4 regions of the Micromonospora sp. NPDC050417 genome follow, and region 2 is predicted to be linked to each of the others. Evidence: riboswitches for the same ligand, from Rfam matches in the RefSeq annotation. Region 2 holds a riboswitch; each other region holds the start of a gene.
The links. A riboswitch is a leader RNA that binds a small molecule or an ion and turns the genes downstream of it on or off. The one in region 2 is predicted to bind cobalamin.
Positions count from the first base shown of each region.

Region 1 (3,271 bases), on a different contig from region 2:
GTACCCCGTTCCTGCGGCTGGCCGGGGCCGAGGGTGCACCCGACGGCATGACCGTCGACGCCGCCGGTCACCTCTGGGTGGCCCTCTGGGGCGGGTACGCGGTCCGCCGCTACCGCCCGGACGGCACCCTCGACCGCGAGCTGCCCCTGCCGGCGGCCCAGCCCACCAGCGTCTGCCTCGGCGGTCCCGGGCTGCGTCGGCTCTTCGTCACCACCGCCCACCTCGGCCTCGACCCGCGTGGCCCGCTTGACGGCGCCCTGCTCGCCGTGGACGTCGAGGTCCCCGGAGCCCCGGCCCAGTCGGTTGATCGGGACATCGAGGACATCCGATTCTGATCCCGTACCGAGCGCCTGGCTGTGGCGGTGGTTCCGGCTCTCCACCAACCGGCTGGTTCGCTCAGTCCTTCGGCGAGTGCGCGGTGAGCCAGTCCATGACCTCCGGGTCGAACCGGATACGCCGCAGGACACGTCCGCTACGGCGAAACCCCAGTCCAGTCTTGAACCGGACTCCGCTCTGGTGTCGGACGGTGACCAGTGCACTGCTGTCGATGCTCGACATGAACGGCAAGCGCGGCGACAGCCAACCGTTGCCGTACACCAGCGCGACACAGCGGTTGCCGGGCAGTTGTCCCTCCACATCCCGGTCGAACGCGCCGGCCCGGTGAATGTCATCGCGGTACCGATAGCCGTCCAGCGATCCACGGGGCGCCCGCCGTACCAGCACCTCGTCGTCGCCGCTGCCCGCGCCGGTAGGCAGGATCAGCCACAGCTCCTGAACGCCTCCGGTGCGGCTCCAGCGTCGGGAAATCTCCCGGACCGCCACCCGCACCAGCGCGACGGTGTCCCGCTGAACGTCGGCCGGAAGGTCGTCACGCCGTGTGTAGCTCCGGGTGACACCCGGTGCACGGGGTGCGGGATCAGCACCCGGTCCGATCATGCTCACCGTGCCAGCGTGACTCACCGACGTCGAACCTGGCAAACAGCTTGCCGCCTACCACAGGGCGTCGCGAGCCCGACGGGGATACTGGCTGAAGCCAGTCGTTCCTGCGGGTCGCGGTGCTCACGTTGACGGCGGGCCGGTCGGTGGGACAGCATGGCGCAACGAGAGCGGTGCGCGGAGGAACCCGGTGTGAGTCCGGGGCGGTCCCGCCACTGTGACCGGGGAGTGACCTCTCACGTACGGGCCACGGCCGAAAGGGCCGGAAGGTCGAGGGGAAGCGTCGATCCGGGAGTCAGGAGACTCCGACCGCTCGCACCACCCAGCCAACGCGGGCGTGGACACCCGTGGAAGGGACATGAGCATGGCTTCTGCGCGCCTGAGTGGGCGATGACCCCGCCGTACCCGTTCTCCGCCGTCGTCGGCCTGGCCGAACTGCGACTGGCCCTGCTCCTCAACGCGGTCTCCCCGGCAATCGGCGGGGTGCTGGTCAGGGGCGAGAAGGGCACCGCGAAGTCGACCATCGTCCGGGCCCTCGCCGCGCTGCTGCCCGACGTCGACGTGGTCCCCGGCTGCCGGTTCGCCTGCGACCCGGCCAACCCCGACGGCGACTGCCCGGACGGCCCGCACGAGCCGGGGGCGGCGGCCACACGACGCCGCGCCACCCTGGTCGAGTTGCCGGTCGGCGCCACGGAGGACCGGGTCGTCGGCACCCTGGACCTGCAACGCGCCCTCGCCGACGGCGTCAAGGCGTACGAGCCGGGACTGCTCGCCGCCGCCCACCGTGGCGTGCTCTACGTCGACGAGGTCAACCTGCTCCCGGACCACCTGGTCGACCTGCTGCTCGACGCCGCCGCGATGGGCCGGGCACACGTCGAACGGGACGGGGTCTCGGTCAAGCACGCCGCCCGCTTCCTGCTCGTCGGCACGATGAACCCGGAGGAGGGCGAACCCCGCCCCCAGTTGGTGGACCGGTTCGGGCTGGTGGTCGCGGTGGCCGCACCCCGCGAAGCGCCCGCCCGCGCCGAGGTGGTGCGCCGCCGGCTCGCGTACGAGACCGACCCGGTGGGCTTCGCGGCGCGCTGGGTGCAGGAGGACGCGGTACTCGCCCGGAGGATCGCCGGCGCCCGGTTGCGGCTGCCCTCGGTGCGGCTGCCCGACACCGAACTGGACCGGATCGCGACGATCTGCCTGGAGTACGGGGTCGACGGGCTCCGCGCCGACATCGTGGTCGCCCGGACCGCCGTGGCGCTGGCCGCCTGGCACGACCGGGACGTGGTGACCGCTGACGACGTCGCCGCAGCCGCCCGGCTGGCGCTGCCACACCGTCGTCGCCGGGATCCGCTCGACCCGCCCGGCACCGACCAGGACAAGCTTGAGGAACTGCTCCGCGAACACGGCGACGACGACCCGGAGCCGGAACCACCGACCGGACCGGACGACGGCCCCGACGACAGCCCGCCGAACGGCCCCGACGCCGGCCCGCCGCCGGGCGGAGGCGACCACGGGCCGGACGGTCCGAGCCGGCACGACACCCCGGACGGGCCACCCGCGCCGGAGCCGGCGAGCCCGGACCAGCAGCCCGCACCGGAGCGACAGCCGGAGCAGTCGAACGCCGGCAGCCCACCACCGGTCGCCGCGACGCAGCCGTACCGGACCCGGCCCCTGGTGGTACGCGGCCGCGGCACCGGCGCGCACACCGGCCGCCGCTCCCCGTCGTACGCCCGACGGGGCCGGGTGGTCGGCGCCCGGCTGCCGGCCGGCCGGGTGACCAGCCTGCACCTGCCCGCCACCCTGCTCGCCACGGCCCGCCGCGGCGCCCGCGTGGTCACCCCCGGGGACCTACGCGAGGCGGTGCACGTCGGACGCGAGGCGAACCTGGTGCTCTTCGTCGTCGACGCCTCCGGTTCGATGGCGGCCCGGCGTCGGATGCGGGTGGTGAAGACCGCCGTCCTCTCCCTGCTGCGTGACGCCTACCAGCGGCGCGACAAGATCGGCATGATCACGTTCCGGGGGACCGGGGCGAGTACGGTGCTGGAGCCGACGGCGAGCCACGAGGTCGGTGTGCTGCGCCTGGCCGAACTGCGCACCGGCGGCCGGACTCCGCTCGCCGCCGGGCTGCGCCAGGCCGCGCGGACCCTCGACAGCGAACGGCGCCGTGACCCGCGCCGTCGCCCCCTGCTGGTCGTCGTCACCGACGGCCGGGCGACCAGCGGGCCGGACCCGCTGACCGTCCTGCCCGCCCTCGGGGACGTCGCCTCGGTGGTCGTCGACTGCGAGTCCGGGCCGATCCGGCTCGGACTGGCCCGGCGGCTCGCCACCGCCCTGGCCGCCG
Region 1 is NZ_JBITIH010000017.1:67,657-70,927, forward strand. It holds gene ACIBF5_RS22015 (SMP-30/gluconolactonase/LRE family protein) at 1-335, shown strand, start outside; gene ACIBF5_RS22020 (hypothetical protein) at 397-942, opposite strand; cobalamin riboswitch at 1,117-1,242, shown strand; gene ACIBF5_RS22025 (VWA domain-containing protein) at 1,327-3,271, shown strand, end outside.
Region 1: another riboswitch for cobalamin. It lies ahead of ACIBF5_RS22025 (VWA domain-containing protein); the one in region 2 lies ahead of metE (5-methyltetrahydropteroyltriglutamate--homocysteine S-methyltransferase).

Region 2 (3,271 bases):
CGTGGCCCACTCCATGCCCGCGATGACCGAGGACTCGCTTCCGGTGCCGTCGTCGCCGAGCACCTTCGCGTTGAGGATCCGAGTGTCCGGCGCGACCCCCCGGTACCGGGCGTCCCGGCCGGCGACGATGGACGCGACGTGGGTACCGTGCCCGTGCCGGTCGTCGGGGTCGGCGCCGCCGGTGAAGTCACTCGCGCCCACCACCGCGTCGGCCAGGTCCGGGTGCCCGGCGTCGATCCCGGTGTCCAGCACCGCGACCGTGGTACCCGCCCCGGTGTGCCCGGCGCTCCACGCCACCGGGGCGCCGATCTGCGGCACCGAGTGCTCCAGCGAGGCCCGGACTCGCCCGTCGAGCCAGACCCGCTCGGCGCTCCGAGCCGTCGGCCAGTACACGGCGGAACGCTCCACGGAGACGGCCGTCACGCCCACGGCCGGCAGCACCCGGTTCACCCGGGCGGCCGCGCTGCGCGGTGTCGGGCCGGCGTGGTCGACGATCAGCGGCAGCCGGGGGGCCGTGGCGTCGTCGAATCCGGAGTCGACCAACTCGGTGACGTTGAACAGCCGCGGGTCCAGCCTGCCCGCTCGCAGGAGGGCCTGCGCGTCCTCGGGCACGATGTGTGTGTCACCCCGTTCGTCGGTGTACGAGTGGAACATCAGGTGTTCCCGGCCCTTCGCCGCCCGTACGTTCACCACGCGGGTACCGCTGACCGTCACCGTGTCGCCGGTCAGCAACGTCACGGTCGCGCTTTCGGCGGCGAGCCGCTGAGCCGTCACAGGGCTGGCCGCCGCCTCCGGCACGACCACCCCGGACGCCGCCGTGACGACGACCAGTAGCGCCGACAGTGCCGTTCTTCTTCGCATCACCATCTCCCCACTGTTTCTGGCAAGGGTTCGTTCGGCGCGGTGACCGCGCTGGTGACCCGGTCGGCGTGCGACGCCTCGGTGGTCGCCGGCACGTACGCCTGCCGCAGCCGGTACTCGCGCGCCTCCTCGCGCCGATGCTGACTGACCGTGTTGGTGGCGATCCCGTACAGCCACGGCCGGGCGTCCGGATGGGCGGTGTCGAACCGCTCCCGACGGCGGAACGCCGCCAGAAACGTCTCGGCGACCAGGTCGTCCGCGATTTCGGCACCGCGCCGCCTCGCCAGGTAGCGATGGATGTACGGCTCACGCCTGTCGAAGATCGTCGCGAAGCTTCCGGGATCCCGGACGGACCGCTCGATCACCGCCGCGTCCGTCAGCACGCCGACGTCGGCGGTCCTGACTCGTCTCAAACGATTCATGCACGACCTTTCGCGGACCGGGGAACCATCACCTGTTATCCGCAGGCCACACGAAAAGGGTTCACGGGCTGGGCGCCCACGTCGCCGAGCGCCGACGAACGGCGAGTGCCGACCGCGTTCCAGCGGCGGACATCGGAGGACACGTCAACCAGCTGGCGGTACCCGTCCCGCGTCTCGGACAGCCTCGCTCGTAAACCGTTGTGGGACCCGTACGATGGTGGGCGGTGCTGGTTCGCCCGACCCTCACAGGTCGGGCGTCGTAAGAGGGAACCCGGTGGAAAACCGGGACTGCCCCGCAGCGGTGAGTGGGAACGACCGCCGTCAACAAGCACTGGACCGGAAGGTCTGGGAAGCGACGGCCAGTAGGCGACCTTGTGTCATGCCCACGAGTCCGAAGACCTGCCAGCGCTGCGCACGCCGCCCGGTGTGCGCCGCCGGCGGTCCCTCGGGAGGGCCAGGGCGGAGAGACGGCACCTCGCTGTGCCCTGTCTTCCCCTCTCCCGTGCCCGCCGGGCACTTCGAGGGAAGGACCCCCTGTGAGCACCACCGCATTTGGTCAGAGCACCGTGCTCGGCTATCCGCGCGTCGGCGCGAATCGCGAGCTGAAGAAGGCCGTTGAGGCGTACTGGGCCGGCACCATCGACGCCGACAGCCTGGAGAACATCGCTGCCACGTTGCGGGCTGAGGTCTGGCGGACGCTGCGTGACGCCCGCCTCGACTCGATCCCGTCGAACACCTTCTCCTATTACGACCAGGTGCTCGACACCGCGGTCGCCGTTGGAGCAATTCCCGACCGGTTTGCCCGCCTGGGTTTGTCCGAGTTGGACACCTACTTCGCTATGGCCCGGGGTGTCGACGCCGAGCCGGCCCTCGAACTGACGAAGTGGTTCGACACGAACTACCACTACCTGGTGCCGGAGATCAGCGCGGGTACCGTCTTCGCCGCGAACCCGGCGAAGGCACTGCGGGAGTACGCCGAGGCCCGCGACCTTGGCATCAACACCCGCCCGGTGTTGGTTGGGCCGGCGACCTTCCTGCTGTTGGCCAAGGGCGACGATCCGTTCGCCCGCCTCGACGAGCTGGTCGAGACGTACTCCGGAATCCTCACCACGTTCGCGGAGGCGGGCGTGGCGTGGGTGCAACTGGATGAGCCCGCCTACGTCGCCGACCGCACCGCCGCCGAGATCGACGCCCTGCACCATGCCTACACCCGGCTCGGTGAGATCGCCGATCGGCCGCAGATCTTCGTGGCCACCTACTTCGGCGAGCTCGGCGACGCCCTACCTGCCCTGCTGAACACCCCGGTCGAGGCGGTCGGACTGGACCTGGCCGCCGGACCGGGCAACCTCAAGCGGCTCGCCACCGCAGGCCCGCTGCGCGGCAAGACCATCGTCGCCGGCCTGGTCGACGGCCACAACATCTGGCGTACCGACCTACGCGCCGCCGTCACCACCGGGGCGACGGTCACCGGGCTCGCCGACCACGTAGCCGTCTCCACGTCCTGCTCGCTTCTGCACGTCCCGGTCGACCTGTCCGCCGAGACCCGCCTCGACCCCCAACTGTACGAGCGGCTCGCGTTCGCCCGGCAGAAGGTAGACGAGGTCGTCCTGCTCGGACGCGCGCTACGCGACGGCACCACGCACCTGCCCGCACCTCTGCCGCCCGCCCCGGCGGTGTGGCGGCACGACAACGTCCGGGCCCGACTCGCCGCGCTCGACGCCACCGACCGGCAGCGCGGCGACTACACCAACCGGGCCGCCCGCCAGCAGGAACGGCTGGGGTTGCCGGACCTGCCGACCACCACGATCGGGTCCTTCCCACAGACGGCCGAGTTGCGCAAGGCCCGCGCCGCACTGCGCGCCGGCACCCTCGACGACGCCGGCTACACCGAACGGATGCGCGCCGAGGTCCAGCACGTCATCCGGCTTCAGGAAGCGCTGGGCCTGGACGTGCTCGTGCACGGCGAACCGGAACGCAACGACATGGTC
Region 2 is NZ_JBITIH010000001.1:58,311-61,581, forward strand. It holds gene ACIBF5_RS00180 (S8 family peptidase) at 1-861, opposite strand, end outside; gene ACIBF5_RS00185 (RNA polymerase sigma factor) at 861-1,283, opposite strand; cobalamin riboswitch at 1,495-1,705, shown strand; gene metE (5-methyltetrahydropteroyltriglutamate--homocysteine S-methyltransferase) at 1,820-3,271, shown strand, end outside.

Region 3 (3,271 bases), on a different contig from region 2:
ACCATCTCGGCGTCGCAGAGGATCGGCGCACCCGCGCGGAGCGCCGCCCGCGCGGCGGAGACCACGTCGGGGGAGTAGCCGACATCCGTCGGCAGGTCGACCATGCCGCAGGCATGGATCATGCGTACGACCACCGTGGCGACATCGGCGGGCAGGCCCGACAGGTCCGCCTCGGCGCGGATCGTGGCGAACGACCGGCGGTAGATCTCCGCGCCGTCGCGGACGTAGTCGATCACGTACCCCTCCGTGCCGCCGCGATCGCGGCAGCGGTCTCGTCCAGCGTCGCCGACCGCGGGCGCGGTCGACCGTCCAGGCTGACCTGGTATCCGTCAACGGTCGCCAGCACCTCGACATGCCGGTCCGCCGGCCGGCCGCAGCGCCGTTCGCAACCCACCCAGTGCACCGGCAGGCCCGTCGGACCCGGTGCCGCCGCCCGATGCACCCGGTTCGCGTCGGCCCGTACGTCGGCGAGCGCCTTGGCGCAGCCAGGGCGCCCGGCGCAGCCGGTCACCCCGACCCAACCGGCGGAGGCGTCGGCCACCAGTCCCTCGGCCGTGAGCGCGGCCAGCCGGCGCTCAGCCTCGCCGGTGCCCAGATCGGGTACGACGACGGTGCGCCACGGAGTGATGTTGATCTCGTCAGCAGCGGCCCGTGCCGTCGCTTCGAGCACGTCGACCTGCGCCACGGTGAGCCGGCCGAGCGGCACCGTCAGAGCCAGCGCCTGCCGCCCGTCGATCTGGGCGATCCGGCCGACCGGCGAACGGGTCGGTGCGGGCGCGGGAGCGAGCCCGCCGGGTGATCCGACAAACGCCGGGTCGAGTGCCGTACGTAGCCGGTGCGCCACCCGCCGTACACCGTCGTCGAGTTCGGCCAGCCGCCAGGCGGTGCCGCCCTGCGCCGCGTACTCGGCGAGGAAGGCATGCGCTGCCCGCAGGGCGGTGCTCGCGCCGGCCGCCGGAGGCACCCGCACGCCCGTGTCGGTGCCGCCCAGCAGCACCGCGAGGGTGTCCGACGCCACGGCGAGCAGACCCACGTCCGCACCGAAGCCGGTCACGTCACCGCGGCCGTCGTCAACCGTGAACAGGAACCGGCCGGGGAGGTCGGCGAGCGCCGGGTCGGCACACAACCCCTGGTCAAGCTCGTCCACCAGGCCCCGGAGATCAAATTGTCCACCCTCGGCTCTGCCGCTGAGTGTGGAAGCGATCACGTTGCGTACGCGTTCATGAGTTTCTGACGGCAACAGGCCCGTGGCCCAGAGCCGGGCGGCCAGTTCCCGCTCCGCACCCGCCGGCAGGCCCCGAAGCTGCACGTTGCCGCGCGAGGTCAGCTCCAGCCCGCCATCGCCCAGTTCGGACGCGGCGGCGGCCAGCACGGCCAGTTGGTCGGCGTGCAACCGCCCACCGGGCACCCGGACCCGGGCCAGGTTGCCGTCGGCGGCGACATGTACGCGCAGCGCCCCCGGACAGGCGTCCGGTGCCGACCGCCCTCGTGGTGACCACACCCGGCGGATACTACGGCCTGGGCAGGGCCAGCCGACCGGCACGCCGGCCGCCGCACCAGCACCCCTGTCGGGCGCGGCTTGACGAACCGGGGTCCGACTCGTGAGAGTGGGAGCCGCTGAAACGCGGCGACAGGTGGAGGAAGCCGGTGTGATCCCGGCGCGGTCCCGCCACTGTTACCGGGGAGCGGACCCCGACATGGTCACGGCCCACACGGGCGGGAAGACCGGGGCGAGCGACGATCCGGGAGCCAGGAGACTCCAGGTCACCGCGCGGCAGGGAACGGACCCGAAGGGCCCGCGCCGGGCCGCAACCGACGAACCCGGGGCGCGGACCCCGAGGGAGGAACCACCATGCCACGCCACGCCCTGCGCGGTGCCCGATGATCCTGCTTCTTTCCACCTCGGACACCGACCTGCTCAGCGCCCGGGCCAGTGGCGCCGACTTCCGGCTGGCCAACCCGGCCCGTACCTCGGTCGAGGATCTGCCGGCCCTGCTCGACGGCGCCGACCTGGTGGTCGTACGCATCCTCGGCGGCTACCGGGCCTGGGAGGAAGGGCTCGACGCGCTGCTGGCCGGGACACTGCCGGTCGTACTCCTCGGCGGTGAGCAGGCACCCGACGCGGAGCTGATGCGCCGCTCGACCGTGCCCGCCGGGGTGGCCGCGGAGGCGCACACCTACCTCGCGCACGGCGGCCCGGCCAACCTCACCGAGCTGCACCGGTTCCTCTCCGACACGATCCTGCTCACCGGACTCGGCTTCGCCCCGCCGGTCGCGACGCCCGAGTGGGGGCGGCTGGAGCGCGAGTCGCGCCAGACCGACGGCCCGGTGATCGCGGTGCTCTACTACCGGGCCCACCACGTCGCCGGCAACACCGCCTTCGTCGAGACGCTCTGCGCCGCGATCGAGGACGCCGGCGGCCGGCCGCTGCCGGTCTACTGCGCCTCGCTGCGCAGCCCCGCGCCCGCCCTGCTGGAAACCCTCGGCGAGGCGGACGCGCTGGTCGTGACCGTGCTCGCCGCCGGCGGCACCCGCCCAGCCGAGGTCGGGGCCGGTGGCGACGACGAAGCCTGGGACGTGGGGGCGCTCGCCGCCCTCGACGTGCCGATCCTGCAGGGGCTCTGCCTGACCAGCAGCCGCGCCGTCTGGGCCGACAACGACGACGGCCTCTCCCCGCTCGACACCGCCACCCAGGTCGCCATCCCCGAGTTCGACGGCCGGATCATCACCGTGCCGTTCTCCTTCAAGGAGATCGACGCCGACGGGCTCACCGTCTACGTCGCGGACCCGGAGCGGTCCGCCCGGGTCGCGGGGATCGCGGTCCGGCACGGTGTGCTCCGGCACACCCCGCCGGAGCAGCGCCGGATCGTGCTGATGCTGTCGGCGTACCCGACCAAGCACGCCCGGATCGGCAACGCGGTCGGCCTCGACACCCCGGCCAGCGTGGTCCGGCTGCTCACCGCCATGCGCGCACAGGGGTACGACATCGGCCCCGCCGACGGCCCGGACGCCTTCCCCGGTGTCAGCGCCGGTGACGGTGACGCCCTGGTGCACGGGCTGATCGCCGCCGGTGGACAGGACCTCAACTGGCTCACCGAGGAACAACTCGAAGGCAACCCGATCAGGATCCCGGCCCGCCGCTACCGGGCCTGGTACGCCACCCTCCCGGCCGAGCTGCGCGAGGAGATGGAACGGCACTGGGGTCCGCCCCCGGGTGAACTCTTCGTCGACACCTCCCGCGACCCCGACGGCGAGATCGTGCTCGCCGCGC
Region 3 is NZ_JBITIH010000017.1:89,579-92,849, forward strand. It holds gene ACIBF5_RS22105 (precorrin-8X methylmutase) at 1-236, opposite strand, end outside; gene cobG (precorrin-3B synthase) at 233-1,501, opposite strand; cobalamin riboswitch at 1,638-1,760, shown strand; gene cobN (cobaltochelatase subunit CobN) at 1,882-3,271, shown strand, end outside.
Region 3: another riboswitch for cobalamin. It lies ahead of cobN (cobaltochelatase subunit CobN); the one in region 2 lies ahead of metE (5-methyltetrahydropteroyltriglutamate--homocysteine S-methyltransferase).

Region 4 (3,271 bases), on a different contig from region 2:
CGAGGCGGCGCTGCGGGCCTCGGGACTCGGGCCCGAACTGCGCGGCATGACGGGGCTGACCATTCTCGCCCCGACCGATGACGCGTTCGGCGGCAAGTTCTCCGAGGACACCCTCGACAAGCTCTTCATCGAGCGCAAGGACGACCTGCGTGCACTGCTCAAGGCGCACATCGTGGACGGGTCCCGCCCGCTGGCCGACCTGGTGGCCGCCGGCCAGGTGACCACCCTGGACGGCACGCCGGTCGAGGTGACCGCGAGTGGCGCGATGGCCCGGGTTGCCGGCCAGGCGGACACCCTCTGTGTCGACTACCGTGCCGTCAACGCCCGGATCCACATCATCGACAAGGTTCTCGGCAAGCTGCCCACCGATGCCGACGGCGGCGACCACCGCAGCCACTGAACCGGTGTATCCCGCCCCCGGTCGGGGTAGGGAAGCAGCATGAAAACCACCTGGAAGCCGCACGAGGAGCACGGCACCCTCGGTAGCAAGCAGAAGCGGGAACTACCAGACACGGTCTTCGCGTTCCCGACAAAACGCAAGGAACCCCTAGTCGACGCCTCCCACGTACGTAACGCGGTGGCCCGGTTTGACCAGGTACAGGGCGTTACCGACGCCGAGCGGGAGCAGGCTTTCGCCAACATCAAGGTCGCCGCGAAGCACTACGGGGTCGAGGTGGCCGAGACCGAGTGGCGCCAACTCGGCAAGCTGCCGCACACGCCGAACCCGGTCCACAGCCGGGGCTGAACGACGCGGCGCCGGACACTGCCACGGCCACCGTCCGACGGGCGTGGAGCCCGCCGAGCGGTGGCCGTGCTGTCGAATGTCGAAGCGATCAGGCCGGGACCGTCTCGCCCGCCCGTCGGGTCGCGGTGGCGCGGACCCGGCGTTCGGTGAGCGCGCCGAAGAGCAACCCGAGGGTGGCCCAGGTGACGAACTGGGTGCCGAGTGACGCCAGCCGGAACTCCCACAGCACCAGGGCGGGGAAGCCGTCCGGCACCTCGTTGATCGTCGGCAGCGAGAGCTGCACGACGGTGATGAATACCGCGTACGCCCCCACCGCGAGCAGGGTCGCGTTCCACGCCCCGTACCGGGGGTGGAGCCAGCGGCCGAGGTGCAGGGCGAGCAGCCCGGCAGCCACCCCGATCACGATCATCAGGAAGTACAGGACGGTCCGCTGGTCGAGGGTGTCCGGGTTACCCGTGGCCGGCGGGTTCGCCGGGTACTTCAGGAACGGGACGAGAGCGACCGTCACGAAGCCGCCGAGGGCGACCAGGGCGGCGGTCGCCCTCGGGGTGAACCGACCGATCCGGCCGTACGCGATCGCGAACGCGAGCGCGAACAGGCCGCCGAGCGCCACCCCGTACACAAGTGCGGCGGTGGCCAGCCCGATCGTGCTCTGCACGAGACGGCTGACCAACTCGGGCTCGGCCGCGTCGGTGTGTGCCCCGGCGTCGGCCGCGTGCGCCGCCGCGTGTGCGGCAGCACCCTGCGCGGATTCGAAATCGATCGCCTGCCCGACCGGGCCCTCACCGAAGAGGGTGGCGAACAGGTAGGCGGCGACACCGGCGGCCAGGCCGACCAGCATCCCACGAATCAGCAGTGAACGAGCGGAGAGCATCTGAGTCCGCCCGCTACTAGTGGCAGGGGAAACCGAGAAGGTGGCGTCCGTCGTGGACGAACTCGTGCACCGACTCGCCGGAGAAGACGGAGGTCACACCCTGCTCCGCGCCGACGAAGTAGAGCAGCACGACGGCGAGCACCGCACCGAAGATCGCCCAGGGCAGGATCTGGCGGAGCGGGATCGGCGTCGGTGCCGGTACGGCGGTCGGCGTCGGCAGTGCGGATACGGATATGTTTGCCATGGCAAACCTCCTCGGGATCACGCGTCCCATAGCGGCGTCCGTGACGGTGGAGGGTCTGACTTCCGGAGCCGCCGACATCGGCGGACCGGTTACAGTGGCGCGACCGTGCCGGGTTCCCACCGGCTTCCTCCCACCGTCACGCTGTGCTCGGGACGCTACGGGCGGCGGCGCAGGGGTGTCAACTGCGGCCCCGTGTGCCCGGCGCACCGACCACCCCGGCGTGAGCCGGCACCCGGATCGAAAGCAGGTCGACACAGGTGGTGATCCGACTGGTCCTCGTCTCCCACGCGTCCACCCCGGCGGTACGCCGGGCGGCGTTTCCCCTGGACGAGCCGCTGGACCAGCACGGGCTCGCCGCCGCCACCACCGCCGCCGCGACTCTGATCCGCTACGACGAGGTGCGCTGCGCCCCCGCCCGGCGCTGCACCCAGACCGCCACGGCGCTCGGGCTGACTCCCACCCCCGACGACGGGTTGCGTGACGGGGATCTCGGTCGCTGGTCGGGGCGTACCCTCGACGAGGTGGCGGCCGACGAGCCGGACGCGGTCGCGACCTGGCTGACCGACCCGGCAGCCGCGCCCCACGGCGGCGAGAGTCTGGACGACCTGATCGCCCGGACCGGGACCTGGTTACGGGAACTCCCCGGCACCGCCCGTACGGTCATCGCCGTCACCCACCCGATGGTGATCCGCGCCCTGGTCGTCAACGCGATCGCGGCGACCCCCGCCTCGTTCTGGCGCATCGACATCGCCCCGCTGACCGCGACCGTGCTCGGGGGAGGGGCGGGGCGGTGGAACCTGCGCCGGTCGGGGGAGCCGTTGGGCTGAGCCGGTCAGTCGTTGGCCAGGGTGTCCAGGATCTGCTGGCCGTACTTCGCCAGCTTGTTCTCACCAACGCCGCTGACCCCGCCCAGCGTGGCCAGGGACGACGGGACCTCGGTCGCGATCTGGCGCAGTGTCGCATCGTGGAAGATCACGTACGCCGGGACGCCCTGTTCCTTCGCGGTCGCCGCCCGCCAGGCCCGGAGCCGCTCGAACACCGGCTCGGCACCGGGCGGCAGTTCGACCGTCGCGGTCGCGCCGCGCGACTTGGCGGCACGGGAGGTGGACGTCCGCTCCGGCTCGCGTCGCATCATCACCGTCCGTTGCCGGCCCAGCACCTCCGCGCTGGTCTCCGTGAGGACCAGGGTGCCGTACTCGCCCTGCACCGCGAGCAGGCCCTGGGCGAGGAGCTGGCGGACCACCCCGCGCCACTCGGCCTCGCGCAGTTCACCGCCGATACCGAAGACGGTGAGCGAGTCGTGGCCGTACTGGACGACCTTCTCCGTCTTCCTGCCGAGCAGGATGTCGATCGACTGCCCGGCGCCGAACCTCTGGTTCCGTTCACGGTGCAGGCGCAGCACCGTGGA
Region 4 is NZ_JBITIH010000007.1:10,609-13,879, forward strand. It holds gene ACIBF5_RS11255 (fasciclin domain-containing protein) at 1-400, shown strand, start outside; gene ACIBF5_RS11260 (DUF6582 domain-containing protein) at 440-745, shown strand; gene ACIBF5_RS11265 (CbtA family protein) at 834-1,619, opposite strand; gene ACIBF5_RS11270 (CbtB domain-containing protein) at 1,636-1,863, opposite strand; adenosylcobalamin (AdoCbl) riboswitch at 1,903-2,004, opposite strand; gene ACIBF5_RS11275 (histidine phosphatase family protein) at 2,121-2,690, shown strand; gene recQ (DNA helicase RecQ) at 2,696-3,271, opposite strand, start outside.
Region 4: another riboswitch for cobalamin. It lies ahead of ACIBF5_RS11270 (CbtB domain-containing protein); the one in region 2 lies ahead of metE (5-methyltetrahydropteroyltriglutamate--homocysteine S-methyltransferase).